Regions from separate parts of the Leisingera sp. JC11 genome, predicted to be linked through region 2. Evidence: riboswitches for the same ligand, from Rfam matches in the RefSeq annotation. Region 2 holds a riboswitch; the other holds the start of a gene.
The links. A riboswitch is a leader RNA that binds a small molecule or an ion and turns the genes downstream of it on or off. The one in region 2 is predicted to bind thiamine pyrophosphate.
Positions count from the first base shown of each region.

Region 1: linked by a shared signal. The riboswitch ahead of thiB (thiamine ABC transporter substrate binding subunit) and the one ahead of thiC (phosphomethylpyrimidine synthase ThiC) in region 2 are both predicted to bind thiamine pyrophosphate.

Region 1 covers NZ_JBFCVS010000003.1:195,528-210,867, reverse strand. Annotated here, with positions in the region: gene AB1A62_RS04800 (histone deacetylase family protein) at 1-240, opposite strand, end outside; gene AB1A62_RS04795 (response regulator) at 420-1,121, opposite strand; gene AB1A62_RS04790 (MarR family transcriptional regulator) at 1,128-1,631, opposite strand; gene AB1A62_RS04785 (branched-chain amino acid aminotransferase) at 1,793-2,659, shown strand; gene AB1A62_RS04780 (MgtC/SapB family protein) at 2,872-3,342, shown strand; gene AB1A62_RS04775 (AraC family transcriptional regulator) at 3,459-4,418, shown strand; gene AB1A62_RS04770 (hypothetical protein) at 4,557-4,928, shown strand; gene AB1A62_RS04765 (LysR substrate-binding domain-containing protein) at 4,932-5,768, opposite strand; gene AB1A62_RS04760 (SDR family oxidoreductase) at 5,865-6,569, shown strand; gene AB1A62_RS04755 (DMT family transporter) at 6,626-7,561, opposite strand; gene AB1A62_RS04750 (malonyl-CoA synthase) at 7,656-9,158, shown strand; gene AB1A62_RS04745 (cation transporter) at 9,206-9,838, opposite strand; gene AB1A62_RS04740 (helix-turn-helix domain-containing protein) at 9,912-10,328, shown strand; gene aroC (chorismate synthase) at 10,394-11,494, opposite strand; TPP riboswitch at 11,724-11,815, shown strand; gene thiB (thiamine ABC transporter substrate binding subunit) at 11,848-12,825, shown strand; gene AB1A62_RS04725 (thiamine/thiamine pyrophosphate ABC transporter permease ThiP) at 12,801-14,357, shown strand; gene AB1A62_RS04720 (ATP-binding cassette domain-containing protein) at 14,344-15,036, shown strand; gene AB1A62_RS04715 (6,7-dimethyl-8-ribityllumazine synthase) at 15,033-15,340, opposite strand, start outside.
Region 2 covers NZ_JBFCVS010000008.1:107,515-122,854, forward strand. Annotated here, with positions in the region: gene AB1A62_RS11050 (8-amino-7-oxononanoate synthase) at 1-739, opposite strand, end outside; gene bioB (biotin synthase BioB) at 739-1,716, opposite strand; TPP riboswitch at 1,930-2,058, shown strand; gene thiC (phosphomethylpyrimidine synthase ThiC) at 2,196-4,010, shown strand; gene AB1A62_RS11065 (FAD-dependent oxidoreductase) at 4,007-4,975, shown strand; gene thiS (sulfur carrier protein ThiS) at 4,944-5,141, shown strand; gene AB1A62_RS11075 (thiazole synthase) at 5,143-5,910, shown strand; gene AB1A62_RS11080 (thiamine phosphate synthase) at 5,910-6,515, shown strand; gene AB1A62_RS11085 (HesA/MoeB/ThiF family protein) at 6,512-7,480, shown strand; gene AB1A62_RS11090 (hydroxymethylpyrimidine/phosphomethylpyrimidine kinase) at 7,477-8,181, shown strand; gene AB1A62_RS11095 (amidase family protein) at 8,297-9,655, shown strand; gene AB1A62_RS11100 (hypothetical protein) at 9,662-10,651, opposite strand; gene AB1A62_RS11105 (hypothetical protein) at 10,819-11,310, shown strand; gene AB1A62_RS11110 (hypothetical protein) at 11,590-11,802, opposite strand; gene AB1A62_RS11115 (trimethylamine methyltransferase family protein) at 11,806-13,371, opposite strand; gene AB1A62_RS11120 (MmgE/PrpD family protein) at 13,368-14,705, opposite strand; gene AB1A62_RS11125 (sterol desaturase family protein) at 14,702-15,340, opposite strand, start outside.

The DNA of each region.
Region 1 (15,340 bases), on a different contig from region 2:
GGTGTCGCCGTCGATCTGCGCCCAGCCCTCTGCCGGGGAGGCTTTGCGCAGGTCCGACAGGTAGGAGACGGGGTGGATGCGCAGGATGTCGTCTTCAGCCGCCATCGGGGCCGTCACCCGCTTCAGATCCAAGGACTCCAGCGCGTGCAGGATGTGCTCCAGCCGGGCGACCCGTTCGGGGTGGCCTTCGGGGGTGACGTGGTTCAGGCAATCCGCGTGGGTGAGCAGGGCGGTGGTCATGGGCGCGTTCCTCCGGCTGCGGGACTTGGCGCGACACTAGGAGCGGGCGGTGTCTGGCTGCAAGGGAAAACCGGGGGTGCCATGCGTGCACCACGTGTGCACCCCCTGTGCACCGGCGCGGCCGGAACGGATGAGGGCACTGCCGCGGAGACTTCGGGCAGGAAGATAGCGGGACGAACTTAGTCCGGCGCCAGCATATAGCCCGCGCCGCGCACCGTTTGCAGGTATTGCGGCTGTTTCGGGTTCGGCTCGATCTTGCGGCGCAGCCGGGTGATCTGCACGTCCACCGCGCGCTCCTGCGCTTGGCCGCGGTCGCGGCCCAGATCCTCGACCAGCTTGGTGCGGGAGACCGGCTCGCCGGGCTGGGCCGAGAAGATCTTCATCAGCTGGCTCTCGGTGCCGGTGAGGCGGATCAGCTCGTCGCCCTGCCACATCTCGCCGCGCTCGATGTCATAGCGGATGGCGCCCAGGTGCAGCACCTTGGGCGCGGCCTCCTGCGCCACTGTGTCCGGCATCCGCCGCAGGATCGCGTTGACGCGCAGCAGCAGCTCCTTGGGCTCGAAGGGTTTGGGCAGGTAGTCATCCGCCCCGGCCTCGAACCCCGCGATCCGGTCCTCGGTCTCGCCCTTGGCGGTCAGCAGCAGGATCGGGGTGGCCATGGTTTCGCGCAAAGAGCGGGTCAGCGAAATGCCGTCCTCGCCCGGCATCATCACATCCATGACTATAAGGTCGAAATCCAGCCCCGCCAGCACCCGGCGCGCATGGGCGGCATCGCGCGCAGCGGTCACCAGAAAACCTGAGCGCATCAGGAATTTCTTCAAGAGGCCGCGGATGCGCTCGTCGTCATCGACGATCAGCAGATGGGCGTCGTGCATGCTCATGCCTTATCAGTCCCGCAGCTTGGCGTAGGCGCGGCGCATGTCCGCGTCCATCATCGCCTCAAGCACCGTCTTGAAGCCCTGCACGGCCTCGGGGCCTGCGTCCTTATAGGCGGCGCGCATCCGGGCGCGCTGGGCGTCCGACAGCGTCGCCTCCAGCGCTGCGCCCTGGTCGGTCAGGTAGAGGTGGCGTTCGCGTTTATCGAGTTCCCCCACCTTGGAGATCACCAGCCCGTCGCCAATGAGCGTGCGCAGCACCCGGTTCAGCGATTGCTTGGTGACGCCGAGGATGCTGAGCAGATTGTTCACCGTGGTGCCCGGCGAGCGGTTGATGAAGTGGATCGCCCGGTGATGCGCCCGGCCATAGGACATTTCGGCCAGGATCCGGTCCGGATCGGCGGTAAAGCCGCGGTAGGCAAAGAACATTGCCTCGATCCCCTGGCGCAGCTGCTCATCTGTCAGAAACAGCAGGCTTTCGCTGCCATATCCCTGCCCTGTCCGGCCCTCAGGCATGTGGTGCCCCCTCGTCTGTCTTGCGGTCAGTTTATGTCAGTGTTGTTGACATTCCAAGGGTGAAGATGTATCGAATCGCAGCTTTGGCGCAAGATTATGTCCGCTCCGGCCTTAACTTGCGCAACAAATGAAAATCACCGCAGAATTCAGGAGGGTGCGGCATGGCTGGTTACGACGATCGCGACGGTGTGATCTGGATGGATGGGGAGCTGGTCGACTGGCGGGATGCCAAGGTGCATATCCTGACCCATGCGATGCATTATGCCTCCTCCGTCTTCGAGGGCGAGCGCGCCTATAACGGCAAGATCTTCAAGAGCCGCGAGCATTCCGAGCGGCTGATCGCCTCGGCCGAGGCGCTGGACATGCCGATGCCCTACACCGTCGACCAGATCGAGGCGGCCAAGGAAGAGGCGCTGAAAGCCTCCGGCCTGCAGGACGCCTATGTGCGGGCGCTGGTGTGGCGCGGAGCAGGCGAGGACATGGGTGTTGCCTCGGCCCGCAACCCGGTGCGGATGGCCGTCGCCGTCTGGGGCTGGGGCGCCTATTACGGCGACGCCAAGATGAAGGGCGCCAAGCTCGACATCGCCGAATGGAAGCGCCCGAGCCCGGAAACCATTCCGGTCCACGCCAAGGCGGCGGGCCTCTACATGATCTGCACCATTTCCAAGCACAAGGCGGAGGCCAAGGGCTGCTCGGATGCGCTGTTCATGGATTACCGCGGCTATGTGGCCGAGGCGACCGGCGCCAACGTCTTCTTCGTGAAGGACGGCGAAGTGCACACGCCGCTGCCGGACTGCTTCCTCAACGGGCTGACCCGGCAGACCGTGATCCAGATGCTGAAGGACAAGGGCATCACCGTGCATGAGCGCCACATCAAGCCGGAAGAGATGGAAGGCTTCGAGCAGTGCTGGCTGACCGGCACCGCTGCCGAGGTCACCCCGGTGGGCGAGATCGGCCCCTACAAGTTTGAAGTCGGCGCCCTGACCCGCGAGATCGCCGAAGACTACGAGAAGCTGGTCCGCGCATAAGCGCCCGGCCGCCACCAGATGAAAACCCCCGCCATCGTGCGGGGGTTTTGCTTTGCGGCTGTATTCTCGGCGGCCTGATTGCGGCAGCATCTGGCCGCCGATGCCGATTTCCTGCAATTTTTTCAGCAGTGTGCCATAGTCGGGCATATTGCTGAAAAGTCATTCCGGGGCATGCTGCGTGCTGCTGCCCGCCAAGGAGGAGCAGGAACACGATGGACCTGAGCATTTCCTATGTGAGTTATCTGGAACTGGGGCTGCGGCTGATCTGCGCCGTGGCTGCCGGGGCGCTGCTGGGTCTGGATAGGGAGCTGCGGCACCGCAAGGTGGGCATGCGGACTTACATGATTGTCTCGCTTGGGGCGGCGGGCTTTACGCTGGTCACCATGGAGATGTCGATGGAGGCGCTGAGCCTTGAAATGGGGGCCGACCCGACCCGCATCATGCAGGGGCTTGTCGGCGCGATCGGTTTTCTGGGCGCCGGTGCGATTATTCAGGGCGACGAGCGGGTCGGCGGCATGGCAACCGCGGCCAGCCTGTGGGTGGCCGGCGGAGTCGGCATGGCGTCCGGGCTGGGCTATTATGTTCATGCGGTACTGCTGGCCGCGGGGGCTGCGGCAATCCTCTCGATGAGCCGCCTGATGAGCAGCCGCGGCAGCAAGGACCGGCCGGATATCAGCGATTGACGCCACCCGGTCAGGGTGTCCTGAGGTCTCCGGGTCCAGCTGCCTGAGCGTTCACATTTCCTTGCAGATCGTCCGGCGCCATGGACGCGGGATGCCTGCCGTCTAACATTCAGGATATGTTGGATCTGCTCAGCGATATTCTCACCCGGCTGTCCCTGAAGGGAACACTCTATTTCCGCACCTCATTCACCCCGCCGTTCGGAATCCAGGTGCCGCCGTTTGAGAATGTGGCGCGGTTCCACTTCGTGCAGCGCGGCGAACTGAAGGTGCATGTGCCCGCAAGTGGAGAGACCCTGCGGCTGAAGCAGGGCGACCTGGTGCTGATCCCGCATGGCGCGGCGCATATGCTGCTGTGCAACGAGGTGCAGCCGCTGGAGGCGCTGCCGCTGGAGCAGGTGCTGCAGGATGCCGGCTATGACGGCGGCGGGGTGCTGGTTTACGGCGGCGCCGAAGAGGACCGGGACACCCAGCTGATCTGCGGCCATTTCTCCTTTGCCGCCATGCCGGGGCGGCGCGGCGCCGGGCATATGCTGATCGACCGGCTGCCGCCCTATATCGTGATCGAGAATTACGGCGAGGAAGCCGGCGCCTGGATCGAGGCCACGCTGCGGATGATCGGCTCAGAGGTGCAGGGCGCCCGTATCGGCGGCGACCTGATTGCGCTGAAACTGTCCGAGGTGCTGTTTGCCCAGGCGATCCGCGCCTATCTGGAGCATCAGAGCCCTAGCGGGTCGGCGCTGGCGGGGTTTGCCGACCCGCGTCTTTCCCGCGCGCTGAGCGCGTTTCACCAGGCGCCGGCGCAGGAGTGGAGTGTGGAGGGCCTGGCGCGGGAGGCCGGCATGTCGCGCACCGCCTTTGCGCAGGAGTTCACCGCCAAGATGGCAGTGACGCCGATGCAGTACCTGACCAGCTGGCGGATGCAGATCGCCTGCCAGGGGCTGGCGGAGCAGGGCCTGAACGTTGCGGATGCGGCTGAGATTGCCGGCTATGCCTCCGAGGCGGCGTTTTCGCGTGTGTTCCGCAAGCAGGTTGGCATGTCCCCGGCGGCCTACCGGCAGCAGCACAGCGCTGCCTGACTTGCTAGACTTCCAGCCATCTGTACGATCTGCAAAACATTCGGGCGTTCCTGAAGTTCATCGTCCGGCCTTGATGGGGCAGCTTGGGGTCAGAGCCGCAATTGCGGCTTAGAGACCTCAGTAACAAGGACCTGACCCATGCCCCTCCGCTTTGTGACCCGCACCATCCACGCCTATCTCGACTACCCGGTGGCCATCGCCCTGATGGGGCTTCCGTTCCTGCTGGGCCTCGGCGAAAGCACCCCGCTGGCGCTGTGGCTGTCGGTGGCCACCGGCATCGCCGCCTTTGTGCTGACGGTGCTGACCGACCACCACCTCGGCCTGATCCGGGTGCTGCCCTACAAGCTGCATCTGGCCGTCGATCTGATTGTCGGCCTCGCCTTTCTGGCGGCGCCTTTCCTGTTGGGTTTCGCCGGGCTGGATGCGGCCTTCTACTGGCTGAACGGGGCCGCTGTGGTTGCGGTGATCTCTCTCAGCGCGCCGGAACAGTCCGAGGCCGCCTCTGCCTGAACCCTACTGGCGCAGCAGCCAGTCCACCACTGTCTTGGCCCGGCCCTGTGCGCTGGGCCACAGCACGTAGAACCCCTGGTCGCCAAGCCGCGGCGCCTGCCACAGCACCTTCAGCGGCTGGCTGCCCAGGAAAATGCGCGGCACCAGGGCAATGCCCTGGCCGTTCAGCGCCGCATCCATCGCCAGCGCGGTCTGGTTGAATTGCAGGACCCGGCCCGCGGCGCTGATCCCCTCCTGCCGCAGCAGCAGGTCCCAGTGCCGGTGCCCGTCCTGGATCAGCGTGTGACGGGCAAGATCCGCCAGTTCCGGAGAATCTTCCTTGGTTAGAGCCGAATCCTGACGTGCCACCGCCACCAGATCCACCAGCGACAGGAGCGCGGAGTTCAGGCTGCTTTCCTGCGGTTTGGTGCCCTGGCGGATGGCGATGTCGATGCCGTCGCGCTTGAAATCCGTCAGGTTTTCCTCTGCGACCACTCGCAGGTCGATGCCGGGGTGCCGCGCCTCGAACTCCGGCAGCCGGGGCACCAGCCATTTTGAGGCAAAGGAGGGCGGTACCGACAGAGTCACCCGCTGAACCGCAGGGGCCAGCTTGTCGGTCGCTTCGCGGATCAGCGCCAGGGCCTGTTGCACCGGCGCGTGATAGCTGCGCCCGGTGTCGGTCAGCGTCAGCCCGCGGGCATGGCGGTGGAACAACTTGTGGCCCAGATCCGCCTCCAGCCGCCGTACCTGCTGCGCCACGGCTCCTTGAGTCAGGTGCAGCTCCTCCGCCGCGCGGCCGAAATTCAGGTGGCGGGCAGCGGCATCGAACATCCGCAGGGCGTTGAGGTTGGGCAGGCGCATCAAGTTTCAGCCAATAGTTTTTCTACAGTCTGGCGCGATGAGACATGATTGGTCAAGCGCGGCCTGAGCAGCCATCTTGGGGGCAGGCAAAGGAGTATGGATATGACCAAAGTTGCTCTCTTCACCGCCGCCGGCAGCGGCATGGGCGCAGATGCCGCCCGCCATCTTCATTCGCAGGGCTATGAGGTCGCGATCCTCTCCTCCTCCGGCAAGGGCGAGGCCCTGGCGCAGGAGCTGGGAGGGGTGGGCCACACGGGTTCCAACCTGGAGCAAAGCGATCTTCGGGCTTTGGTGGACAAGGCGATGGACCGCTGGGGCCGCATCGATGTGCTGGTCAATTCCGCGGGCCACGGGCCCAAGGGTGATATCATGGAGATCAGCGACGATGACTGGCATCTGGGGATGGAATACTACCTGATGAACGTCATCCGCCCGTCGCGGCTGGTGGCGCCGATTATGGCGGCGCAGGGCAAGGGGTCGATCATCAACATCTCCACCTTTGCGGTGTTTGAACCGGATCCGCTGTTCCCGACCTCCGGCGTGTTCCGGGCCGGGCTGGCGAGCTTCACCAAGCTGTTTGCCGACAAATTCGCGGCCCGGGGCGTGCGGATGAACAACGTGCTGCCGGGTTTCATCGACAGCCTGCCGGAGACTGAAGACCGCAAGGCGCGGATCCCGATGGGCCGTTATGGCACAGCTCGCGAGATCTCAGCGCTGGTGGCCTATCTGGCCTCGGATGATGCGGGTTATACCACCGGGCAGAACATCCGTGTCGACGGGGGGCTGACCCGCGCGATCTGAACCGGCCGGTGCGGGGTGCAGGCTCAATTCTTGCTACTAGCCCTTGTTAGAGCCTGCTATCCGCCCTTCGGGTCGATCAGCGGCTTGGCCTTGCCGCGCCGCAGGCCCAGCCGGTGCTCGCGCCAGATCACCAGCACATTGCCGGCAATCACCAGTGCCGCACCGGCCAGCATCACCAGCGTCGGCCATTCATCGAACCAGACATAGCCGATCACGATGGCAAAGATCATCGAGGCGTAGTCATAAGGCGCCAGCATTGAGGCCGGCGCAAACCGGTAGGAGGAGGTGACCAGGATCTGCGCCACCCCGCCGACCAGCCCGGCGCTGACCAGCAGCGCCGCGGTTTGCGCATCCGGCATCACCCAGCCGAAAGGCGCGGTCAGCAGTGCGAGTCCCGAGGCAGTCAGCGAGAAATAGAACACGATGGCCGCGGTATGCTCCGATTGCACCATGCGGCGGATGTGGATCTGCACAAAGCCGCGGGCCACCGTGGCGCCGACCACCAGCAGCACCCCCAGCAGGGCGCCATCGCCCAAATCGCCGCCCAGGCGGGGCCAGATCATGATCAGCACGCCCAGGAGGCCGATGGCGACGGCGCTGATGCGTACCAGCCGGATGGTCTCGCCCAGGAACAGCGCCGCCAGGATCAGGGTGAAGATCGGGGTGGCATAGCCGATGGCGGTGACCTCCGGCAGCGGCAGCAGCGCCAGCCCCATGAAGGTCATCCCCATCGCCGATGTGCCGACCAGGCCGCGCCACACGTGAAACATCGGTTTCCTGGTGATCAGCCCCTGGCGCAGCTGGCCGCGCGCCGCCAGCCAGGCGACGATCACCGGAATCGCAAAGAAGGAGCGGAAGAACACCGCCTCGCCTGCCGGCACGGTCTCTGAGGTGGCCTTGATGATCCCGGACAGCGCGGTGAACAGCGCAATCGCGGTCACTTTCAGCAGGACCGCCAGCACAGGCCGATGCGATGTTAAGGATTCTGCCATGGCGCGACCCTGCGCCCAAGCGCCGCAAAGATCAATGGCTTGATTTCGGCGGGTCAAGGCGCGCAAATGGCGCCGCCAGAAGAAGGAGCCGCCGATGTATGACGCCAACCACCTGATCCGCCAGCTGCGTGAGTCCTCGCTGGGGCGCGAGGAGGATGTTTTTGCCAGGCTTCCGGGCGGCAGCAGCATCACATTCGGCGCGCTGTTTGCCGGCGCGGAGCGGATGGCGGCGGCGTTGGCCGCCCAGGGCGTGCAGCCGGGTGACCGGGTGGCGGTGCAGGTCCAGAAAACCATTCAGGCGATTGAGCTGTACCTTGGCACCGTCATGGCCGGCGGCATTTTCCTGCCCTTGAACACTGCCTACACCGGGCCGGAGGTCGCCTATTTCGTGGGCGACGCCTCTCCGCGGGTGGTGGTCTGCGACCCGGCGCGGCTGGAAGAGATCACCGCGATTGCGGGCGCGGCGCAGGTGCTGACGCTGGATGCTGCCGGACAGGGGTCCTTGCGCGATCTGGCGGAGGCTCAGGACGGGTTTGAACCCGTGTCGCGGCAGGCAGAGGATCTGGCAGCGATCCTTTACACCTCCGGCACCACCGGCCGCTCCAAGGGCGCGATGCTGAGCCATGACAATCTGGCCTCCAACTCGCTGACCCTGCGGGACTACTGGCGGTTCACCAAGGACGACGTGCTGATCCACGCGCTGCCGATCTTCCACACCCACGGGCTGTTTGTGGCGACCAATGTGGCGTTGTTTGCAGGCGCCCAGGTGGTGCTCCTGCCGGGGTTCGATGCGGATGCGATCCTGGAGGCGATGCCGTCGGCCACAGCGCTGATGGGGGTGCCGACGTTCTACACCCGCCTGCTGGCGGATGCGCGGCTGACGCCGGAGCGTGCTGCAAACATGCGCCTGTTCATTTCCGGCTCCGCGCCCTTGCTGGTGGATACCCACGAGCAGTGGGAGGCCCGCACCGGTCACCGCATTCTGGAGCGCTACGGGATGACCGAGACCAATATGAGCACGTCGAACCCCTATGACGGCGAGCGCCGGGCCGGCACCGTCGGCTTCCCGCTGCCGGGCGTTGAGGCGCGGGTGATGCTGGACGGGGCGGAGATGCCGGCCGGAGAGATCGGCGTGCTGGAGGTGCGCGGGGCCAATGTGTTCCAGGGTTACTGGCAGATGCCGGAGAAGACGGCCGAGGAGCTGCGGCCGGACGGCTGGTTCATCACCGGCGACATGGCGAAGATCGACGCCGATGGCTATGTCACCATCGTCGGGCGCGAGAAGGACCTGATCATCACCGGCGGTTTCAATGTCTACCCCAAGGAGGTCGAGAGCCTGATCGACGACCTGCCCGGCGTGCTGGAAAGCGCGGTGATCGGCGTGCCGCACCCGGATTTTGGCGAGGGCGTGGTGGCCGTGGTGGTGCCGGAGGGCGAGGGCACCAGTGCTGAGGCGATCAAGACGGCGCTCTCCGGCCAGCTTGCCAAGTTCAAGCAGCCCAAGGAGATCATCCTGCTGGAGGCCTTGCCGCGCAACACAATGGGCAAGGTGCAGAAAAAAGCCCTGCGCGAGGAATACGCAAAGCTGTTTTCGTAAGAGATAAAGGGCGCTGCCTGTGCCGTAAGCGGCACAGGCGATTAGGATCAATGCACCGCCGCGTGCGCCTCTTCCTCGCGCCATTCCCGCACGGCCTGCACCAGGATCTGGAAGGCGGAGTTCAGAAACAGCCCAGCCATGATCCCGGCCACGATCAGGTCGGGCCAGCCGGTCGCCGTGCCCCAGACGCCAAGAGCCGCAATCATCACCGCCACATTGCCGATGGCGTCATTACGCGAACACAGCCAGACCGAGCGGACATTGGCGTCGCCGTCCTTGTAGCGCGCCAGCAGCAGCACCGAGATCAGGTTGGCCGCCAGCGCCATGAAACCGATCACCCCCATGATATGGGCCTGCGGCACGCCGACGTAAAACACTTGGTAAACCGTGGAGCCGAATACCCAGAGCCCCATGAGCAACAGGCTGATGCCCTTGCCGAGCGCCGCCAGCGCCCGGGTGCGCAGGGTGGCGCCGATCACCGCCAGCGAGATGCCATAGGTCAGAGCGTCGCCCAGAAAATCCAAGGCATCGGCCTTCAGCGCCTGGCTGCCGGACAGCTGGCCCGCACCCATTTCCACCGCGAACATGCCGGCGTTGATGGCGATCACCAGCCAAAGCCTGCGTTTGTAGTCCGCCGATACCCCGTCAAACCGGGCTTCCTGATTGCAGCAGCCTGCCATTGCTCTTGTCCTCATTCCTGATTCGGGATCAATGTAGGGCCTCTAGTCACTAGAGCATCAAGAGGGTTTGCGCATGTTTTCCATCGGCCAGCTGTCCAAGGCCACCGGCGTGAAGGTGCCGACCATCCGCTATTACGAGGAAATCGGCCTGCTGCCGCAGCCGGGCCGCAATGCCGGCAACCAACGCCGCTACGGGCAGGACGGCATGGACGCGCTGGGCTTCATCAAACACGCCCGGGATCTCGGCTTTCCGCTGGAGGACATCAAATCACTGATGGGCCTCGACGGCCACTTGGGCGATGACTGCGCCGAAGCCGACCGGATTGCCCGCAGCCAGCTGCAAAACGTGCGCGCGCGGATCGCCCGGCTGGAGCGCCTGGCCGACGAGCTGGAGCGGATCAGCCACTTGTGTGACGGCGGCAACGGCGGCTGCTGCAAGGTGCTGACCGCGCTGGGCGACCACAGTCAATGCGCAAGTGAGCATGATTGAGGGCGCCGACTGAAAGGATCTGCCCGAACCATTTCCGGGCAAACTCCTTTGTTAGAGCCTGATCCTCAGCCGATCTGGCCCTGATTTTCTCCGATCTGGCCGCGGTGCAGCAACAGGTGGTCCAGAATGACGCAGGCCATCATCGCCTCCGCCACCGGCACCGCGCGGATGCCGACGCAGGGGTCGTGGCGGCCCTTGGTGATCACCTCGGTGGCAGAGCCATCCTTGCGGATCGACTTGCGCGGGGTGAGGATCGAGGAGGTCGGCTTGACCGCAAAACGCACCACCACATCCTGACCAGTAGAGATGCCGCCGAGGATGCCGCCGGCGTGGTTGGAGGAATACTCCGGCCCGTTTTCGCCCATGAAAATCTCATCGGCGTTTTCCGAGCCCTTGAGGCGCGCGGCGTTCATGCCTTCGCCGATCTCGACGCCTTTCACGGCGTTGATCGACATCATCGCAGCGGCCAGATCGGTGTCGAGCTTACCATAGACCGGTGCGCCGATGCCTGCGGGGACATTGCGGGCAACTACCTCAACCACGGCGCCGACCGAGTCATGCGCCTTGCGCAGGCCTTGCAGATAGTCTTCCCACTCCTGCACCGCGCCGGCATCGGGGATCCAGAAATCATTCTGTTCGATCGCATCCCAGTCGAACCGGCTGCGGTCGATCTCCAGCTCGCCCATTTGGGTCATGTAGCCCTTGATCTCCAGCCCCGGCACCAGCGCCTTGATTGCTTCACGTGCAACACCGCCCGCGGCCACCCGCGCCGCGGTTTCGCGCGCCGAAGAGCGGCCGCCGCCGCGGTAGTCGCGGTTGCCGTATTTCTGGAAATAGGTGATGTCGGCGTGGCCCGGACGGAAGGTCTGGGAGATCTCGCCGTAATCCTTGGACCGCTGGTCGGTGTTCTCGATCATCAGCTGGATTGGGGTGCCGGTGGACATGCCGTCGAACACCCCGGACAGGATTTTCACCGCATCCGGCTCGTTGCGCTGGGTGGTGTTCTTGTTCTGGCCGGGACGGCGCTTGTCGAGCCATTGCTGCAGCATTTCCGGCTCCAGCGGCACGTTCGGCGGGCAGCCGTCGACGGTGGCGCCAAGCGCAGGCCCGTGGCTTTCGCCCCAGGTGGTGACGCGGAAGAGGTGTCCAAAGCTGTTCATCGACATGCGCGCGGTCTCCTTTGCGCTGTGCTTAGCGGGCAGGGGCCTGTGCCTCAAGCGGATTCCTCTGCGGCAAAGGGCACGGGGGGCGCTGCCCCCGCCGCCTGGGGTGGCTCCCCCGGGATATCTTCAGCCAGAAGAACAGGAGATCCTGGTTGCGGGCGGTCCAGTTTGCTTGAACCGTAGGTCCTGGCGGGGCTTTGGCTTGTCATTGCCGCGCCCCGGGCCTAATGTCCGCGCCACCTCGGGGTGCGCGGCAGCGCTGAGATGACACCCGTTGAACCTGAACCGGATCACACCGGCGGAGGGAAGGTACTGGACAGCCTCCACCCTTGCCCAAAGCCGCAAAGGAGGATGGCATGAAACATCTTGCATTTGCAGCGGGACTGCTTGGCGCCTCGGCAGCCTTTGCCGATACGCCCGAACTCACCGTTTACACCTATGACAGCTTTGTTTCCGACTGGGGCCCCGGCCCGGCGGTGGAAAAGGCGTTTGAGGAGGTCTGCGGCTGCGACCTGAAACTGGTCGGCGCGGGCGATGGCGCGGCGCTGCTGGCGCGGGTCAAGCTGGAGGGCGAACGCTCGGACGCCGACGTCGTTCTGGGCCTCGACACCAACCTGACCGCGGCGGCCAAGGAAACCGGCCTGTTTGCGGAGCATTCGGTCAGCGCCGACTATGCGCTGCCGGTGGAGTGGAACGACGCGACCTTTGTGCCCTATGACTGGGGCTACTTTGCCTTTGTTCATAACGCCGATGCCGCGGCGCCTGCGGATTTCAAGGCGCTGGCCGCCAGCGACAAGAAGATCGTGATTCAGGACCCGCGCTCCTCGACCCCCGGGCTGGGCCTGCTGCTGTGGGTCAAGGCCGCCTATGGCGATGAGGCGCCGGAAATCTGGAAGGGCCTCTCTGACAATGTCGTCACCGTGACCAAGGGCTGGTCCGAGGCCTATGGCATGTTCCTGGAAGGCGAGGCCGACATGGTGCTCTCCTACACCACCTCGCCCGCCTACCATCTGATTGCCGAGGAAGACGGTTCCAAGGCGGCGGCGGCGTTTGACGAGGGGCATTACATGCAGGTGGAGGTTGCCGGCAAACTGGCAAATACCGACCAGCCGGAGCTGGCGGACCAGTTCCTGGCCTTCATGGTGTCGGATGCGTTCCAGTCGATTATCCCGACCACCAACTGGATGTATCCGGCGGTGACACCCGAGGGCGGTCTGCCCGAAGGGTTTGACACCCTGATCGCACCGGAGAAATCGCTGCTGCTGAGCGAGACGGAGGCGGCAGAGGTGCGCGATGCGGCGCTGGGCGAATGGCTGGACGCGCTCAGCCAGTAAGCGCCTTTCCCGGTATCAGCGCGGCCCTTCTGGTGGCTGCGCTGATATTGGGAACCCTTGGGGCTGTTGCCCTCAGGGCTAAGGCGGGCAGCGGGTTTGCCGCCAGCGACTGGGCCGCGCTGCGGTTCACGCTGACCCAGGCGAGCCTGTCGGCGCTCTTGAGCGTTGGCCTTGCCATCCCCGTCGCCCGCGCGCTGGCGCGGCGGCGGTTTCCGGGGCGGAGCCTGATGATTGCGCTCTTGGGCGCGCCCTTCATCCTGCCTGTCATTGTTGCCATTCTGGGTCTTCTGGCCGTCTTCGGCCGGGCTGGATGGCTGAGCCAGGGGCTGATTTTCCTCGGGTTAGAGCCTGTTCAGGTCTACGGGCTGCACGGGGTAGTGCTGGCGCATGTCTTCTTCAACCTGCCGCTGGCAACCCGGCTGATCCTGCAGGGCTGGCAGGAGATCCCCGCCGAGCGCTTCCGCGTGGCGGCGCAGCTGGACGCCGGGCCGCTGGCGATGTGGCGGCTGCTGGAAGGGCCGATGCTGCGGCGGGTGGCGCCGGGCGCGCTGGCGGTTGTTTTTGCCATTTGCCTGTCGAGCTTTGCGGTGGCGCTGACCCTGGGCGGCGGTCCCCGGGCGACGACCATAGAACTCGCGATCTATCAGGCGTTCCGGTTCGATTTCGACCTGGGCCGAGCGGCGCTGCTGTCGGGCATGCAACTGCTGCTGACCGGCGCTGCCGCGCTGGTGGCTCTGCGGGTGTCGGCGGGAGAGGGATTTGGCGCCGGCCTTGACCGTGCGGTGCGTCGCTGGGACGGGCAAAGCGCCTTGGCGCGCGGCCTGGACGGGTTCTGGATTATCCTGTCCGCTGTCTTTCTGCTGCTGCCGCTGACGGCGATTGTGCTGGCCGGTCTGCCGGGGCTGACAGCCCTGAAAGGCAGTGTCTGGCAGGCCGCTGGCAATTCCATTCTGGTGGCGGCGCTCAGCACCGCGATCCTGCTGCTGCTGGCCTTGCCGATGGCCGCCGCCGGGGCGGCGGGGCGGAACGGCTTGACCGAACTGTCCGGTATTCTGGGGCTTGCGGCCTCGCCGCTGGTGATCGGCACCGGGCTGTTCATCCTAATCTATCCCGTCGCAGATCCCTTTGCGCTGGCGCTGCCGGTGACGGCGCTGGTCAATGCGGTGATGGCGCTGCCTTTTGCCATGCGTATTCTGGTGCCGCGGGCGCGGGAGGTGCTTGGGCGCTATGGCCGGTTGTCGCTGTCACTGGACATGCAGGGCTGGGCTTTTGTCCGCCGGGTTTACCTGCCGCGGATGCGGGCGCAGACGGGATTTGCCGCGGGTTTGGCGGCGGCCTTGTCAATGGGCGATCTGGGTGTGGTGGCGCTGTTTGCCGATCCGGATTTCGCAACCTTGCCGCTGCAGATCTACCGTTTGATGGGGGCTTACCGGATGGAGGCGGCGGCAGGTGCAGCGCTGCTCTTGCTGATGTTGTCGATGGGGGCATTCTGGATATTGGACCGCGGAGGGCGCTGGCATGCTGAGGCTTGAGACCTGCCGGATCATGAACGGCGATTACGCGGTGGAGGCGGATCTGGAGATCAGCCCCGGCGCCTGCGTGGCGGTGATCGGCCCGTCCGGTGCCGGGAAATCCACGCTGGTGGAGGCGGTTGCCGGTTTTCTGCCGGTCACCCGCGGGCGGATATCGTGGAACGGGTCGGACCTGACGCACAGGCCGCCGGGTAAGCGGCCGGTGGCAATGCTGTTTCAGGACGGCAACCTGTTTCCGCATCTGACCGTGGCGCAGAATGTCGGCTTGGGGCTGCACGCAAATCTGCGGCTGAGCCAGACGGAGTGGCGCCAGGTAGAGGCGGCGCTGGAGCGGGTCGGTCTTGGCGGCATGGGCGGGCGCAAGCCCGCGGCGCTGTCTGGCGGCCAGCAGAGCCGGGTGGCGCTGGCGCGGGTGCTGGTGCAGGGGCGCGATATCCTGCTGCTGGATGAACCCTTTGCCGCGCTTGGCCCGGCGCTGAAGGCTGAGATGCTGGACCTGGTGGCGGAGCTTGCCCGTGAAAACGGGGCAACGGTTCTGATGGTCAGCCATGACCCGAATGATGCCCGCCGGATTGCGGACCAGGTGGTGCTGGTGGCGGAGGGCAAGGCGCACCCGCCGCAGCAGACGGCGGAGCTGCTGGACAACCCGCCGCCTGCCTTGAAGGCGTATTTAGGTTAGGCGGCCAGTGCCGTTTCCCGCGTTTTTGTAATCATCAGGGCCGCGCTGGCAGCTTCGTAGCCTTTCTTGACGAAATGCTCGCGGTAGATGGCCACGTGATGATCGGTTTCCTGAAAATGGTGCGGGGTCAGCGAGACCGACAGTACCGGCACCCCGGTGTCCATGCCGGCGCGCATCAGACCGTCGACCACCGCCTGGGCCACGAAATCATGCCGGTAGATGCCGCCATCCACGACCAGCGCGGCGCAGGCCACGGCGGCGTATTTTCCGGTCTTGGCCAGCTCCTGCGCCAGCAGGGGCATTT
Region 2 (15,340 bases):
CGATCAGCACCCGCTGGCCGCAGATCAGCGCGCCGGAGGCGCCCAGCGCCTTGCCGCAGGTGTGCAGACTTAGGACATTCGGGCGGTGGGCAATTTCATGTGCCAGCCCGCGGCCCAGGTCGCCGAACACGCCCGTTGAGTGCGCCTCATCCACCACCAGCATGGCGCCGTCGGCATCGGCCAGCGCCATCAGCGCCTCCAGCGGGGCAAGGTCGCCGTCCATGGAATAGACCGCCTCAACCGCGATCCAGACCTGACCGGTGCCGCCTTCAGAGCGCCAGTCTTTCAGAATACGCGCGGCATCCTCCGCGTCGCTATGGGCAAAGCTGCGCGTCTCTGCCCGGCCCAGCCGCATCCCGTCATGGGCGCTGGCATGGACCAGCGCGTCGTAAAGCACCAGATCCCCCTGCTTAGGCAGGGTGGAAAAGATCGCCTGATTGGCATTGAAGCCGCCGCCCATGAACAGCGCCGTCTCGGTGCCGAAGAACGCGGCCGCCTCAGCCTCCAGCAGCTGATGCTCCGCGTCGTTGCCCCGCAACAGGCGCGAGCCGCCTGCCCCGACCGGCACCCCCCGCGCCAGCGCATCGGCAGCTGCGGCACGCAGCACATCGCTGCCCGCCAACCCGAGGTAATCATTGGAGGCAAAGTCATGCCCGTCCCGCGGCATCAGCTGCCGGTAGCGCCCGCGCGAGCGCAGCGCTTCCAGCGATTTCTCATGCCTTGGGAAGGCGCCTGCCATCAGCGGCTGCCGTCGCAGCCCGCAGCCATGGCGGTGATGCCCAGACGGTCGAACAGCTGCTGGTCCTTGTCCTCTTCGGGGTTGTCCGCGGTCAGCAGCGTGTCGCCCACAAAGATCGAGTTGGCCCCGGCAAAGAAGCACATCGCCTGCATCTCGTCCGACATGTCGGTGCGGCCTGCGGAGAGGCGCACGTGCGATTTCGGCATCAGGATGCGGGCCAGCGCAACGGAACGCACAAATTCGATCGGGTCCAGCTTCTCGACATTGGCAAGCGGCGTGTCGGCGATCGGGATCAGCATGTTCACCGGCACCGAGTCAGGGTGCACCTCCAGCGTGGCCAGCGCCAGCATCATGTCGATGCGGTCCAGCTGCTGCTCGCCCATGCCGACGATACCGCCGGAGCAGACCTTGATGCCCGCCTCGCGCACCCGGTTCAGGGTGTCGATGCGGTCGGCAAAAGTGCGGGTAGTGATGATCTCAGAATAGTAGCGCTCGGAGGTGTCGATGTTGTGGTTGTAGTAATCCAGACCGGCATCACGCAGGCGGAACACCTGCTCCTCGTCCAGCATGCCCAGGGTCATGCAGGTTTCCATGCCCAGATCCTTGACGCCCTGCACCATCGCTTCCAGCGCAGCCATGTCGCGGTCCTTGGGCGAGCGCCAGGCGGCCCCCATGCAATAGCGGGTCGCGCCGCCTTCCTTGGCTTTCTTGGCCTCGGCGATCACCCGCTGCACCTCGATCAGCTTGGAGGCCGAGAGTTGCGCGCCGTTGCGTGCCGACTGCGAGCAATAGGCGCAATCCTCGGCGCAGCCGCCGGTCTTGATGCTGAGGAGCTTGGATTTCTGCACCTGGTTCGGGTCAAAATACTGCCGGTGCACGGTGTGCGCCTGAAACAGCAAGTCCATGAAAGGCTTGTTATAAATCGCTTCCGCTTCCTCGCGGGTCCAGTCGGTGCGGATGGGTGCAGCGTCCAGCATGCTGTCTCCTGTTCTCTATACCTGTTGGCCATGCGCGGATGGCGTTTCCGGTTTTTATAGATAATTTTGCAGCCACCGATCAAGCATCAAAGCTGCGCTGCAGCGATTTGCCTCAAATACCCGCCCATAAGGCCAATATCAGACTGATATTAATGCCAAAAAATAATCTACAAAGATTCCGGTTGACGCAAACCCCGCACCTCCCCTAGCCCTATAGGCACGCAGGGGAGTCCCGCCCAAGGGACTGAGAGGCGTCATGGTGCGGGGCATCCCGGACCGGCGGCGCGACCCTTTGAACCTGACCCAGTTGATACTGGCGTAGGAAGCAAGAAACATGGCGCGGCGCCCCGGCGGCAACCCGTGTTTCGAACAGGCAGCATGCGTGCACCGGCCGTACACCGGCTGTACACCCCCCTGCCCGTTTTCCTCCGTCCCGGCTCAATTGGTGTTTTTGAACCGAAGGCCCGGAGGAACACCAGATGAACGTCCCCAACCCCAAAATCACCACGGGCGCATTGCCCGCCTCGCGCAAGATCTATGTCAGCGGCGAGGTCCACGAGGACATCCGCGTGCCGATGCGCGAGATATCAACTCACCCCACCGCGGGCGAGGCGCCGCTGCCGGTCTATGACAGCTCCGGCCCCTACACCGACCCGGATGTGCTGACCGACATCCGCCAGGGCCTGCCGCAGCTGCGCCGCCAGTGGATCGAGGCGCGCGGCGACGTTGAGAGCTACCAGGGCCGCGACGTGAAGCCCGAGGACAACGGCTTTGTCGAAGGCGACCGGCTGACGCCGGAGTTCCCGGTGAAACCCGCCCCGCTGCGTGGCAAGGATGGCAAGGCGCCGACCCAGCTGGCCTATGCCCGCGCAGGGCTAATCACCCCGGAGATGGAGTTCGTGGCGATCCGCGAAAACCAGCTGCGCGAGCTGTCGCCCTGCCACGGCAACCGCGACGGCAATGACTTCGGCGCCAATATCCCCGACTACGTGACGCCGGAATTCGTGCGCCAGGAAATCGCCGTCGGCCGCGCCATCATCCCGGCCAACATCAACCACCCGGAAATCGAGCCGATGATCATCGGCCGCAATTTCAAGGTGAAGATCAACGCCAATATGGGCACCTCTGCCGTCACCTCCTCGATGGAGGAAGAGGTCGACAAGCTGGTCTGGGCGATCCGCTGGGGCGCCGACACGGTGATGGACCTGTCCACCGGCCGCAACATCCACAACACCCGCGAATGGATCGTGCGAAACTCGCCGGTTCCGATCGGCACGGTGCCGATCTACCAGGCGCTGGAGAAGGTGAACGGCATCGCCGAGGACCTGACCTGGGAAGTGTTCCGCGACACGCTGATCGAGCAGGCGGAACAAGGCGTCGACTATTTCACCATCCATGCGGGCGTGCGCCTGCATATGGTGCCGATGACGGTGAACCGCGTGACGGGGATCGTCTCGCGCGGCGGCTCGATCATGGCGAAGTGGTGCCTGCATCACCACAAGGAAAGCTTCCTCTATGAGCACTTCGAGGAAATCTGCGACATCTGCCGCCAGTATGACGTCTCCTTCTCGCTTGGTGACGGGCTGCGCCCCGGCTCCATCGCCGATGCCAATGACGAGGCGCAATTTGCTGAATTGGAGACCCTGGGCGAGCTGACCAAAATCGCTTGGGCCAAGGACTGCCAGGTGATGATCGAAGGGCCGGGCCATGTCGCCATGCACAAGATCAAGGAGAACATGGACAAGCAGCTGGAGTGCTGCCACGAGGCGCCATTCTACACGCTGGGGCCGCTGACCACCGACATCGCGCCGGGCTATGACCACATCACCAGCGGCATCGGCGCGGCGATGATCGGCTGGTTCGGCTGCGCGATGCTGTGCTACGTGACACCCAAGGAGCACCTGGGCCTGCCCGACCGTGACGACGTGAAGACAGGCGTGATCACCTATAAGATCGCGGCCCATGCAGCCGACCTCGCCAAGGGTCTGCCCGGCGCCCAGCGCCGCGACGATGCCCTCAGCCGCGCCCGTTTCGAGTTCCGCTGGGAAGATCAGTTCAACCTGTCGCTGGACCCCGACACCGCGCGCGAGTTCCACGACCAGACACTGCCGAAACAGGCGCACAAGGTGGCGCATTTCTGCTCCATGTGCGGGCCGAAGTTCTGCTCCATGCGGATTTCGCACGACATCCGCTCGGAAGCGCAGAAAGAGGGTATGGAGGCGATGGCCGCCAAGTTCCGCGAGGGTGGCGAGCTGTATGTGCCTGCCGCCGAGGCTGCGGAGCCCGCGGAATGATCACCATCGCCGGTGCAGGCCTTGCCGGCCTCGCCTGCGCCTATGAACTGGCGCAGCGCGGGGCGGCGGTCACCGTCTATGAGCGGGGCGAGACCCTCGGGGACAGCAGCGTCGCGCGCTTTGCGGGCGGCATGCTGGCGCCCTGGTGCGAACGGGAAAGCGCCGAGGAGGAGGTGATCACCCTCGGCAGCCGCGCCTTCGACTGGTGGGCCAGGGTCACGACCGTCCACAGGCGCGGCACGCTGGTGGTGGCACCTGCCCGCGACCGGGCCGAGCTCACCCGTTTTGCCCGCCGCTCCAGCGGCCACCGGGGGGTGAACGGGGCGGAGATCGGCGAACTGGAGCCGGCACTGGCGGGGCGGTTTGCGCAGGGGCTGTTCTTCGGACAGGAGGCGCATCTGGACCCGCGCCGCGCGCTGCGGGACCTAAGCGCCAAGGTGCAGGAACTGGGGGTGGAGATCCGTTACGGCACCCCTGCGCCGGCCAGGGTCACGCTGGATTGCACCGGGATGTCCGCCCCCCTGCCCGGCTTGCGTCCGGTGCGGGGCGAGATGGCCATCCTGCACTGCCCTGAGCTGGAGATCCGCCGCACCCTGCGCCTGCTGCACCCGCGGATGCCGCTGTACCTGGTGCCCCGCGGTGATGGGTATTTCATGATCGGCGGCACCATGATCGAGAGCAGCTCGGACCGTGCGATCACCCTGCGGTCCTTGAGTGAACTGCTGAGTGCTGCCTTCGCCCTTCACCCGGGTTTTGCCGAGGCCAGTGTGGTGGAGACCGGTGCAGGCCTGCGCCCGGCCTTTGCCGACAACCTGCCGCGGCTCACTGAACAGGACGGCACACTTTACCTTAACGGGTTGTACCGCCACGGATTTCTGCTGGCGCCCGCGATGGCGCAGCAGGCCGCGGACCACCTGCTACCGGAGACATCAGATGAAGATCATCGTGAACGCCAAACCGCATGAGGTTTCGGCAAGTGACCTGCAATCTGCCCTGAGAGAACTCGGCTTTGCCTGTTCCTCTGTTGCGACCGCTCTGAACGGCACATTTATTGCCCGCGGCCAGCGGGCAGAAGTGCAACTGGCAGAGGGCGACCAGTTGGAAGTCCTGGCCCCGATGCAGGGAGGCTGAGATGCAATTCTACGGAACAGAGATCACCTCGCGGCTGCTTTTGGGCACGGCGCAATACCCGTCGCCTGCGGTGCTGGCGGAGGCGGTGAAGGCCAGCGGCACGGAGATCATCACCGTGTCCCTGCGCCGGGAGACCGCCGATGGGTCCGGCACGGCCTTTTGGCAGGAGTTGCGGAAGACCGGCTGCCGCATCCTGCCGAACACCGCGGGCTGCCATTCGGTGCAGGAAGCGGTGACAACCGCCCGTATGGCGCGGGAGCTGTTTGATACGCCCTGGATCAAGCTGGAGGTGATCGGCCATTCCGACACGCTGCAGCCGGATGTGTTCGGGCTGGTCGAGGCCGCGCGCATTTTGTGCGCCGAGGGTTTCCAGGTCTTTCCCTATACCACCGACGACCTGGTGGTGGGGGAGAAGCTCTTGGAGGCGGGCTGCGAGGTGCTGATGCCCTGGGGGGCGCCGATCGGCTCCGGCCAGGGATTGCGCAATCCCGATGCCCTGCGCGCGATGCGGGCGCATTTCCCGGGGGTGCCGCTGGTTGTCGATGCCGGGATCGGGCGGCCCTCGGACGCTGCGCAGGCGATGGAGCTGGGCATGGATGCGGTGTTGCTGAACACTGCCGTTGCCAAGGCCGGCGACCCTGCGGGGATGGCCCGCGCAATGACGCTGGCAGTTGAGGCTGGCCGGGCGGGATATGAGGCCGGCGTGATGGAGCGGCGCGATATGGCGGTGCCCTCGACCCCGGTTCTGGGCCTGGCGGAGTTTGCATGATGGAGCGGTTTTATCTGATCACAGGCCATGTCGGGCGGCTGGAGCTGCTGGTGCCCCACGGGGTTAAACTGGTGCAGCTGCGGATCAAGGACGAGCCGGAGGGTGAGGCGCGCCGCCAGATCGCCCGCGCCCGCGACTTCTGCGCGGTGCATAACTGCCAGCTGGTGGTGAATGACTACTGGCAGGCGGCCTTGGACCTCAATTGCAATTTCGTGCACCTGGGGCAGGAGGACATGGACAGCGCCGATTTTGCTGCGCTGCGCCGCAAGGGGGTGCGGTTCGGCCTGTCGACCCATGATGAGGCGGAGCTGGACCGCGCGCTGTCTCTCGGGCCGGAGTATGTGGCGCTGGGGCCGGTCTATCCGACGCTGCTGAAAAAGATGAAATGGGGGCCGCAGGGGCTGGAGCGGGTCACGCGCTGGAAGCAGATGGCGGGCGATGTGCCGCTGGTTGCGATCGGCGGGCTGACACCGGAGCGGCTTCCGGGGGTCTTTGCCGCAGGCGCCGACAGCGCGGCGGTGGTGACCGATATCCAGCTGGCGGAGGATCCCGAGGCCCGCACCCGTGAGTGGGTACAGGCCTGCCGGGTCAGGGAAGAGGCATGAGCCGCTATGCACGCCAGACGATCCTGCCGGAAGTGGGGGCGGAGGGCCAGGCGCGGCTGGCCCGCGCCCATGTGCTGGTAGTTGGCGCCGGGGGTCTCGGCTGCCCGGTGCTGCAATACCTGGGCGGCGCCGGCGTGGGCCGGATCACGGTGATGGATGGTGACGTGGTGGAGGAAAGCAACCTGCACCGGCAGGTGCTCTACTCCACCGCAGACATCGGTTTGCCCAAGGCGGAGGCCGCCCGGCAGCACCTGCTGGCGGCCAATCCGGGTCTACAGGTGACGGCACGGGTTCTGCGCCTAAATGCAGCCAACGCGGAGCGGATGGTGGCGGAAGCCGATCTGGTGGTGGATGCGGCAGACAGTTTTGCGGTATCCTATATCCTCTCGGATGAATGCCTGCGGCAGGGCAACGTGCTGATTTCCGCCTCGGCGCTGGGGCAGTCCGGCTATGCCGGCGGTTTCTGCGGCGGCGCGCCGTCGCTGCGTGCCGTTTTCCCGGACTTGCCCGCCCAGGCGGCGACCTGCGCAACCGCCGGAGTGATGGGGCCGGTGGTGGGCTTGGTCGGCGCCCTGCAGGCGCAACTGGCGCTGAAGGCGCTGCTGGATCATCAGCCCTCGCCGCTGGGGCAGCTGTTTGTTTTCCGGCTCGGAGAGCTGCAGATGAGTTCCTTCCGCTTTGACGAAGCGGAGGAGCCGGAAGATGCCCTGCCCTTCATCGCTGCCAGCCACATCACGGCTCAGGACACGGTGATCGAATTGCGCGGCGCCGCGGAGGCGCCGCAGCTGCCGGCGCCGCAGGCCCGGCGGGTTGCCCGCGCGGACCTGGCGGCGGCAGGGCTGCCGCGCGAGGGGCGGATCGTGCTGTGCTGCCGCAGCGGGCTGCGCGCCTGGGGGGCGGCGCAGGATCTGCGGCAGGCGGGCTATGGCAACCTGGCGTTGCTGGCGGCGGGAGATGGCTGGTGACGGTCATTCTGGCCATTGGCGGCACCGACAGCAGCGGCGGAGCGGGGCTGACGCGGGATACGGCGATGGCCGCGGACCTGGACATCACCCTGCGCCCGGTGGTGACTGCCGTCACCGTGCAGACAGATGAGGCGGTTCTGTCCGTCCACCCCTGCGCGCCCCAGGCTGTTGCGGATCAAGCGTCCGCTGCCCTGGCAACACCCCCGGCACCTGGGGCTGCGAAGATCGGCATGCTTGGCTCTGCCGCAGTCGCGGAGGCTGTGGCGGCCACCCTGCCCGCCGGCCTTCCCGTCGTGCTGGACCCGGTGCTGAAGGCAACCTCCGGCGGGACACTGATGGATGCGGACGGGTTTGGCGCCTTGCTGCGCCGTGCGGCCCTGGTCACGCCGAACCTGGCAGAGCTGGAGGTGCTGACCGGTATTGGCGGCCCGGTCGAGGCGCAAGCGGCTGCGCTGCTGGCACAAGGAGTGCAAGCCGTGCTGGTCAAGGGCGGGCACGGCACCGGCACCCGGAGCACCGACCTGCTGTTCACAGCGGATGGCGCGGTCACGCGCTTCTCCGCGCCGCGGCTGGCAGTCTCCAAACGCGGCACAGGATGCAGCCTGGCCACCGCCATCGCCTGCCAGCTGGCCAAGGGGGCTTCGCTGGCGGAGGCCTGCCGCGGCGCCAAGGACGCGGTGCACCGCTGGCTGCGCCGCTGATCGCGGCAAGGTCGCTGACGAGCGGTTTTCAGGCCGGTTTCAGGACGGAGTGAAGCGTTCAGTCTCCCTAGGGTCGCGGCAGCACCGCTGCCACGTGAACCGGGAGACCCGCCGCATGACCGATATCACTGCGCTCAGCGCCGAGGAGATGGCCGCCAAACTGCGCGCGCGTGAACTGAGCGCCCGTGAGGTGCTGGCAGCACACAAGACGCAGACCGAAGCGCAGGAAGGCACTGTGAACGCCTTTGTCACTCTGGACTGGGAGGCGGCTGAGGCACGCGCGGCAGAACTGGATGCGCTGGCGGCACGCGGTGAGTTTGCCGGCCCGCTGCACGGCCTGCCGGTTGCCATCAAGGATTGCTTTGAAACCAAGGGACTGCGCACCACCTGGGGGTCCAAGAGCTTTGAAGCCCATGTGCCGGATTATGACGCGCTGCATGTCGCCCGGCTGCGCGCAGCCGGTGCGGTGATAACCGGCAAGAGCAACACGCCGGAGTTCACCCTGTCCGGCCAGACAAGCAACCTGGTATCGGGGACCACCCGCAACCCGCTGGACCCGGAGAAATCCGTCGCTGGCAGCTCTGGCGGCGCGGCGGCTGTGCTGGCGGCAAACATGGCGGCGCTGGCCGATGGATCGGACCTGGGCGGCAGCACCCGCACGCCTGCCGCCTGGTGCGGGGTTGTGGGGATGCGCCCGACCTCCGGCCTGATCCCCTATGGCCCGAATCCGTCCCCGTTTGACGGGCTGTCGGTGCCGGGCCCTATGGCACGGAACGTGCGGGACCTGGTGCTGATGCTGGAGGTGATGCAGGGCAATGCGGCCTGCCAGCCGCTGGGGTACTGGCAGGAGCTGCCGCGGCTGGCGGACCTGGAAGAGGCCCCTGCCCGGCGCACAGGCCGGGCGGCGCTGTCACTGTCGCCGTTTGGTGCAAGCGTGGAGCCGTCGGTGCAAGCGGCGGTTGCCCCGGTTGAAAGGCTCTGCCGCGAGATGGGCTGGCAGGTGGCGGAAGACGCGCCGCCCCTGGAGCCGCTCATGGCGCATGGCGACATCATCCGGGGCCAATGCGCGCTGCAGCTGCGCGCGGCGCTGGCGCCGGACATGGCGCTGGCAGGCGAAAGCTACCGCACCGCCTGCGCCCAGGCCGAGGGGCGCGGCCTGGCGGAGCTGATCGCCTATCAGACTACCCGCGCCAGGGTCTGGGCTGATGTCTGCACCTTCTTTGAGCGCTATGACTTTGCCCTCTGGCCCACCGCGACGGGGATGCCGTTTTCCGCTGACCTGCGCGACGGGGAGATTACCGAGGACTGGCGCACGGTCACCCTGACGCCGCCGATGGAGCTGCCCTCAATCTCGATCCCCTTCGGCACCTCTGCGGACGGAATGCCGGCGGGGCTGCACATCACCGGGCCAAGAGGGTCGGACGCACGGCTGCTGCAATTTGCCCGCAGTATCGAGCGGGCAATCCAGGGCTGATCCGCCTCAGCGCATCCAGAAGCCTTCGGACTTGATCCTGTTGCGGATCGCCTGCTCGCGCCGGGGCAGGTTTTCGCGGTCAAACAGCGCCCGCACTTTCCCGCCGCGCCCCTGATAGACCATGCGCTTGATCGGCTCGCAGCCCTTCAGCACCTTCTTAATCCGGTTCGGCGCGGCGGCCTCTTGCAGCACCTCCACCACGCGGTCGCTTTCGCGCGCATAGAGCAGCGGGAACAGCCGGTAGTGGCAGCTGGTTTCGCCGTCCAGATAGCCTGCGGGAAGCGCATCGCGGCCGCCGCCGAAAGAGTGGATCACCAGGGGCAGCACGATCTGATCCAGCCAGGGATCCAGGCTCTGGCCCGCCAGCTCAGGCGGCGGATCGTCCCTGACCGACTGCGCATAGACCAGGAACCGCTTGCCGAAGGCCCGCGGACAGGCGCCGTAGAAGAAGCCTGCATTGAAGTAGAGGTAGCGCTTCCAGAACTCATCCGGCTGGCTGAGGTCGAGGCTGGACGGGTAGTCGAGGCCGAAGCGGGTATAGAGCGACTGCCAGATGCCCGCATAGCCGGGCCCGTAGAGCGTCGGCTTGGGCCAGGTGCCCTCGACCCGCAGCGAGGCCGAAGGGCGGGAGAAATCAAACGGCACCTCTGCCAGCTCGCCGGTGATCAGCGTGTCGGTGTCGAAGAACACAAACGGCTCGCCCTCGGGCAGCGCCTGCAGCGCCTCGATCTTGTTGCCATAGGGGTATGCGGCGCCGAACACCTTGCTTTCAAATGGCAGGATCTCTGCGCCCAGATCGGCCAACGCCTGCAGGACGTCCTGATTGCGGATGCCGGGGTCCTTGTCCCACAGCGGGCCCGGCTGCGGCACCGCCACAAACAGGCGCCCGGCAAACCCCGGGGAACAGTGGCGCAACGAGGCGGCAAACAGCAGCGCCTCATACTGCAGGCGGCCCGCCTGGCCGACGATCATCACGTTGAAGGGGGCATTTGCCATTGTTTTCCCCGTTTTCCGTCTCTGCCAGGCGGTTAGGACTGCGCGTTAAGGCCGCAAAGAGAATTGCCTGCTAAGGTAGCTATAAGCCGGCAAGGTGCCGTGCAACAGGCCAATGGAATTTCGGGACGCCTTGTGACGCAAAGGGCGCCCGTGAGTGGAGAGAGATGATGTTTGATGTGATCCTGGCCATTATTGCCGCTTCCGCACAGCCTGGGACGGAGGGCCGCACTCAGGAAACTGCGGCTGCAGCGCCCGCTCCGGCAGCGGAGCAAACCGCCCTGGCAGCGGAACCGCAGGAGGCCACCGGCCGCTTCACCACCGCGCTGGAGGTCAAGCCGATCCTGGCCGCAACCCAGGCCAACTGGATCCATGTGCGCGAGTTCGACGGCCAGGACCTGCTTTACGTGACCCACCTGTGGTCCTGGCGCTGCGGGCTGGCGCAGGTCAGGCTGGGGGTGAACGGCGCGGCGCCGGAAATCTGGCCGCTGCCGGACTGCCACCTGGAGGAAGGCTTTCCCAACATGATCAAGGAAGAGGACGGCCTGCCCTACCGCAGCTACCCGCTGGGCTCGATCCAGCAGATCGCGGTCGAGGTGACCTATGACGACCTGACGACCGAAAACCTGACATTCGGCCGCAACGGCCAGCCGGTGCAATAGGCTGGAGCAGGCCTGCATTCTGCCGGGATAATCGGGGCTGCCGGGAAATGAGCGGCACCCCGGGCCTCCGCTGGATGGCATAGAGATCTTCTTCATAGATCCCGCTCAATTTCTCAACCAGTTGCGCGGTCCGGCCGGGGAAACCCAGCCCCTCCTCGAGAGCATTCTCAGGTGCGAGTTTTCGAGAAGGGCCGCACAGAGCCGGCACATTGGGACCTCTGTCATATCCGGACAGGCGCCCAGGTAGGCGCGCAGGCGCTCCAGCCCGGACCAGCGCAGCTACGGCGGGTCGCATCCGCGCAGCACTTCGTGCCTGGTGCCGCAGGCGGTTGTTGCAAACAGCGCCGGCAAAAAGGTGGCCGGGTTGCGCAGTGCCATGAAGATTTCAAGCTGTTCCGCTTCCGGATAGAGGCTGCGGCCCCGAAGCGCGGGCCGCGGCGAGCCTAAGAAATGCGGAATTGAGAACACCACCCGATACGGCAGCGGCGGCAAATGTCAGCTTTGCTGCAGCACCGGTTCAAGACCATCTCCAAGCCGGTGTATCGGGAAATGCCGGCGAATGGCTTGATCCACCTCATAAGGGATGTGCGCGGGCGCGGGCCGGGCCAGCAATTCCCTGGTGCGCGTCCGGGCGTGTTCAAGAAGGTCCTTGTCGGATGCCCCCGCCCATTCCTGGGGGGTGCGCCGGTCGGCCATTGCCGGGTAGAAATAGTCGCTTTCCATGCGGTTGATCGTCTGGTCATGGCCTAGGAAATGCCCCGGCCCGCCAATGCAGACATCCCGTATGGTTTCGAGGGACAGCGTGTCTTCGCTCACCTCGAAGCCCCGGGTCGCGCGCATGACCGACCCGATCAGGTCATTGTCCAGAACGAAACTTTCCAGCGATGCCCCCAGGAGCGAGCCGTACATGCCGGCCGCCTCATAGATCAGGTTCGCACCGGCCAGCGAGGCCAGCAATTCGGTGTAACCCTTTTCGTAGCCGGCCTGGAAATCGGGAAGTTTGCTGTCGGTCATCCCCGCGCTTACGGCGCAGGGGATATCATAGAACCGGGCTATCTGGGCGCAGGCCGCCATCAGCAAGCCCTGCTCGGCGCTGCCGCCGGACATGGCCCCGGTGCGCAGGTCGCTGACAAAGGGCAAGGCGCCGAAGGTGGCGGGGTGTCCCGGGTTCAGCAGGTTGACGTAGACGATACCGGCGAGCACCTCCGCGGTCTGCTGCGCCACGGCCCCTGCCAGCGGGGCGGGGCTGGTCGCGCCCGCTTGGCCCGCCGAAACCAGTTTGAGCGGGATGCCGTATCTGGCGGCGCATTCGATGACGCTAAGCGCTTCTTCGGCGAAGGTCAGCGGCGGGACGATGAAACAGGTGGAAACACACATCGGCGGGCGGGCACGCAAGGTATCCGGACCGCCGGTAACCATTGCCATCATCTGCACCGCCTCTTCCATCGCCCCGGCCGATCCGAAGGAGGTGCCGGTGGGCTTTGCGGTGCCTTTCATGCAGGCATAGGCGGTGTTGAGATCCATCTCACGCGGGTCGGTGATGTCCCGGGCCACAACGGTCCGCTGGAACATGTGGATATTGGGCAACTGGTCCGCGAGGCGCGCCATATCGTAGAGATCGCGCAGGGTGCTGTCGCGGATCTTGCCGGTTTCGCTGTCGATGATATGCACCGCCGCGCCGGATGTGCCGAAATGGGTGCGGCTGCCGGACGGGTCGATATCGAATTCCGGCTTCAGACCATGCAGTTTGAACCCCCGGCCTGCGGTTTTCAGAACCTCGCGCACCAGGGTTTCAGGCATCAGCAGGCGGCCATCTTCGGTCAAGGTGCCGCCCGCGGCGCAAACCGTGCCGATGCAGGATTGCGTGGCGCCTTTGACACCGATCTCTTCGAGGATGCGAATAGCTGTCTGGTCGATCATGCCGATTTCGGATCGGGACAAGGGCGCGAACCGGCCGCCTTCGATCCCGGGCCATATTGCCGGGGTCGGGCCGGATCCGGCACCGTCGCCGCGGATTTGCCGGCGCGCGGCGCGGCCGCCTGAGCGTTTGCGGTGGGTCATGCGGAAATCCTCCGGAAAAATGCGGCAATGTCCGGTGCATCCGGCCATTGGAGAAGGCTGGTGAAGGTGTTTTCGGGATGCCCCGTCAGAGCGGCGTATTTCGCGTCCAGCTGGTCCGGGGTCATGGGGTTTTGCGCAGCCCCGAGCGGGTAGCCGCAGGCGAATTGCAACACCTCTCCACCGCCGAGGCTGATCGTCAGCTGATCCGGCTGATGCGGATCATAATTCATTTCAGGCCTTTTGGCCGGCTCAGGCGCAACCGCCGTCAGGCTGATGAGCCGGGCAGTCTCCGGCTGTTCCCAGAATGCGCCGGCGCTGTCGTCAAGGGTCAGGTTCCCGGACACGAGCATTTGGGCAATGCAGGCAGGGACAGAGAACAGGGCTTCAGTCCGCGTGCGCGGGCGGTCAAAAGGTAGGATCGCCGCGTGAAAATCGGGCATGCCGGCGCGGATCGACGTTACCCCGGCAAGCCGCCCCGCAAGGGCGGGGCGCAACTCCAGCGCCGCCGTCATCAGCCGGTGTGTATATCCGCAGGACGGCCAGGGTTTGAGGACGAGCCCGTATTCGTCCAAGGCCCAGGGGGCGCCAAGCCTGTCCAATGCCTGCGAGAACCGCCGGGGATCAAAATCGGCCATGAGCCCCGCGAAGCCGCGTGCGTGGTCCAGGACATGCGGCTGACCCGTGACGCCTTGCGCGGCAAGCAGCGCGGCCTCCAGCCCGCCCCGTGCGGCCCACCCCGCCTGAAGGGGTTTGGCATTGGAGCCGAACTGCAGCGTGAAGCCGGCGGATTGGGACACCGCCAATGCGAGGGCATGTGCTGTCTGTTCCTTTGTCAAACGCAGCAATCGTGCTGCGGCGCCCGCAACACCAATGACGCCAAGAGTTGCCGTGGAGTGAAAGCCGCGCGCGTAGTGGTCCAAGGACACGGCCTCGCCAAGGCGCATGATGATCTCGGCCCCGACGGCATAGGCGGCAAACAGATCCGCACCGCCGGACCTGCGGATATGGCTGGCCGCCAGCAGGGCTGGCAGCAGGATCACCGTTGGGTGCGTGTTCCCCGGTTCCTCCCAGTCATCGAGGTCCCACGCATGGCCTGCGACGGCGTTGAGTTGCGCGGCCATCGGCGCGCTGAGCGTATCCCCGGTGCCGTAGAGAGGGACCGGGCCCGGACCGAATGCGGCCAGCGCCTGCGTCGCCCGGCGGGCAGCGCTGCTGCCGGCTCCGGCCAGAATGCAGCCGAAGCAATCCGCGACCGCCGGGGCAATCACCTGTTTCAGCCCGGCATCCGGCGCTGCCGAAACCGCAAAGGCCGCCAGCCGGGAAACCGGGGTCATGACACCTTGTCCCGCGCGGCGGGCGCCCTGTCCTGACCATGGGCGTGCATGCGCTTCTTGCGTTCACGGGTGATGCGGGTAGCGTCTTCACTGCCATCGTGGAACGAGCCGAAAATCACGTCCCATGGCATCTCGGCGGTGCCGTAGTTGCATTCGAAATAGCGGTGGTGCAACTGGTGGAAAAAGTCACCCGCGGTGAAACGGTTCCTGTTCTTCACGCTGATTTTTTCAAAGCCTGAATGCGACACGCACGGGTTGAGGCCGTTCACGTAGCAATGAAACAGGAAGTGGACCGGGTGCGAGGGCACGATGAAGTGAATGAGCAGCGTTGAGAAATACAGGACGGCTTCGACCGGGTGCATCGAAATGCCGGCCCAAGGGCCGATATTGATGTTCCGGTGATGCAGCGAGTGGGCCAGGCGGTACATCGGCGGCCAGTGCAGCAGGCGGTGCGCCCAGTAGAAGTGAAAGCTGGACCAGACCGGAATGATCACCAGCCAGGCGAGGAACCAGACGGGATTGGACGCCAGGGTGATCTGCGGCACCATCCCGTTCGCAGCCGCCCAGAAATAGCCGATCTCATACAGTGTCCAGCAGGTCAGGCTGGAGGCGATCGACCAGAACATGTTGTCGTG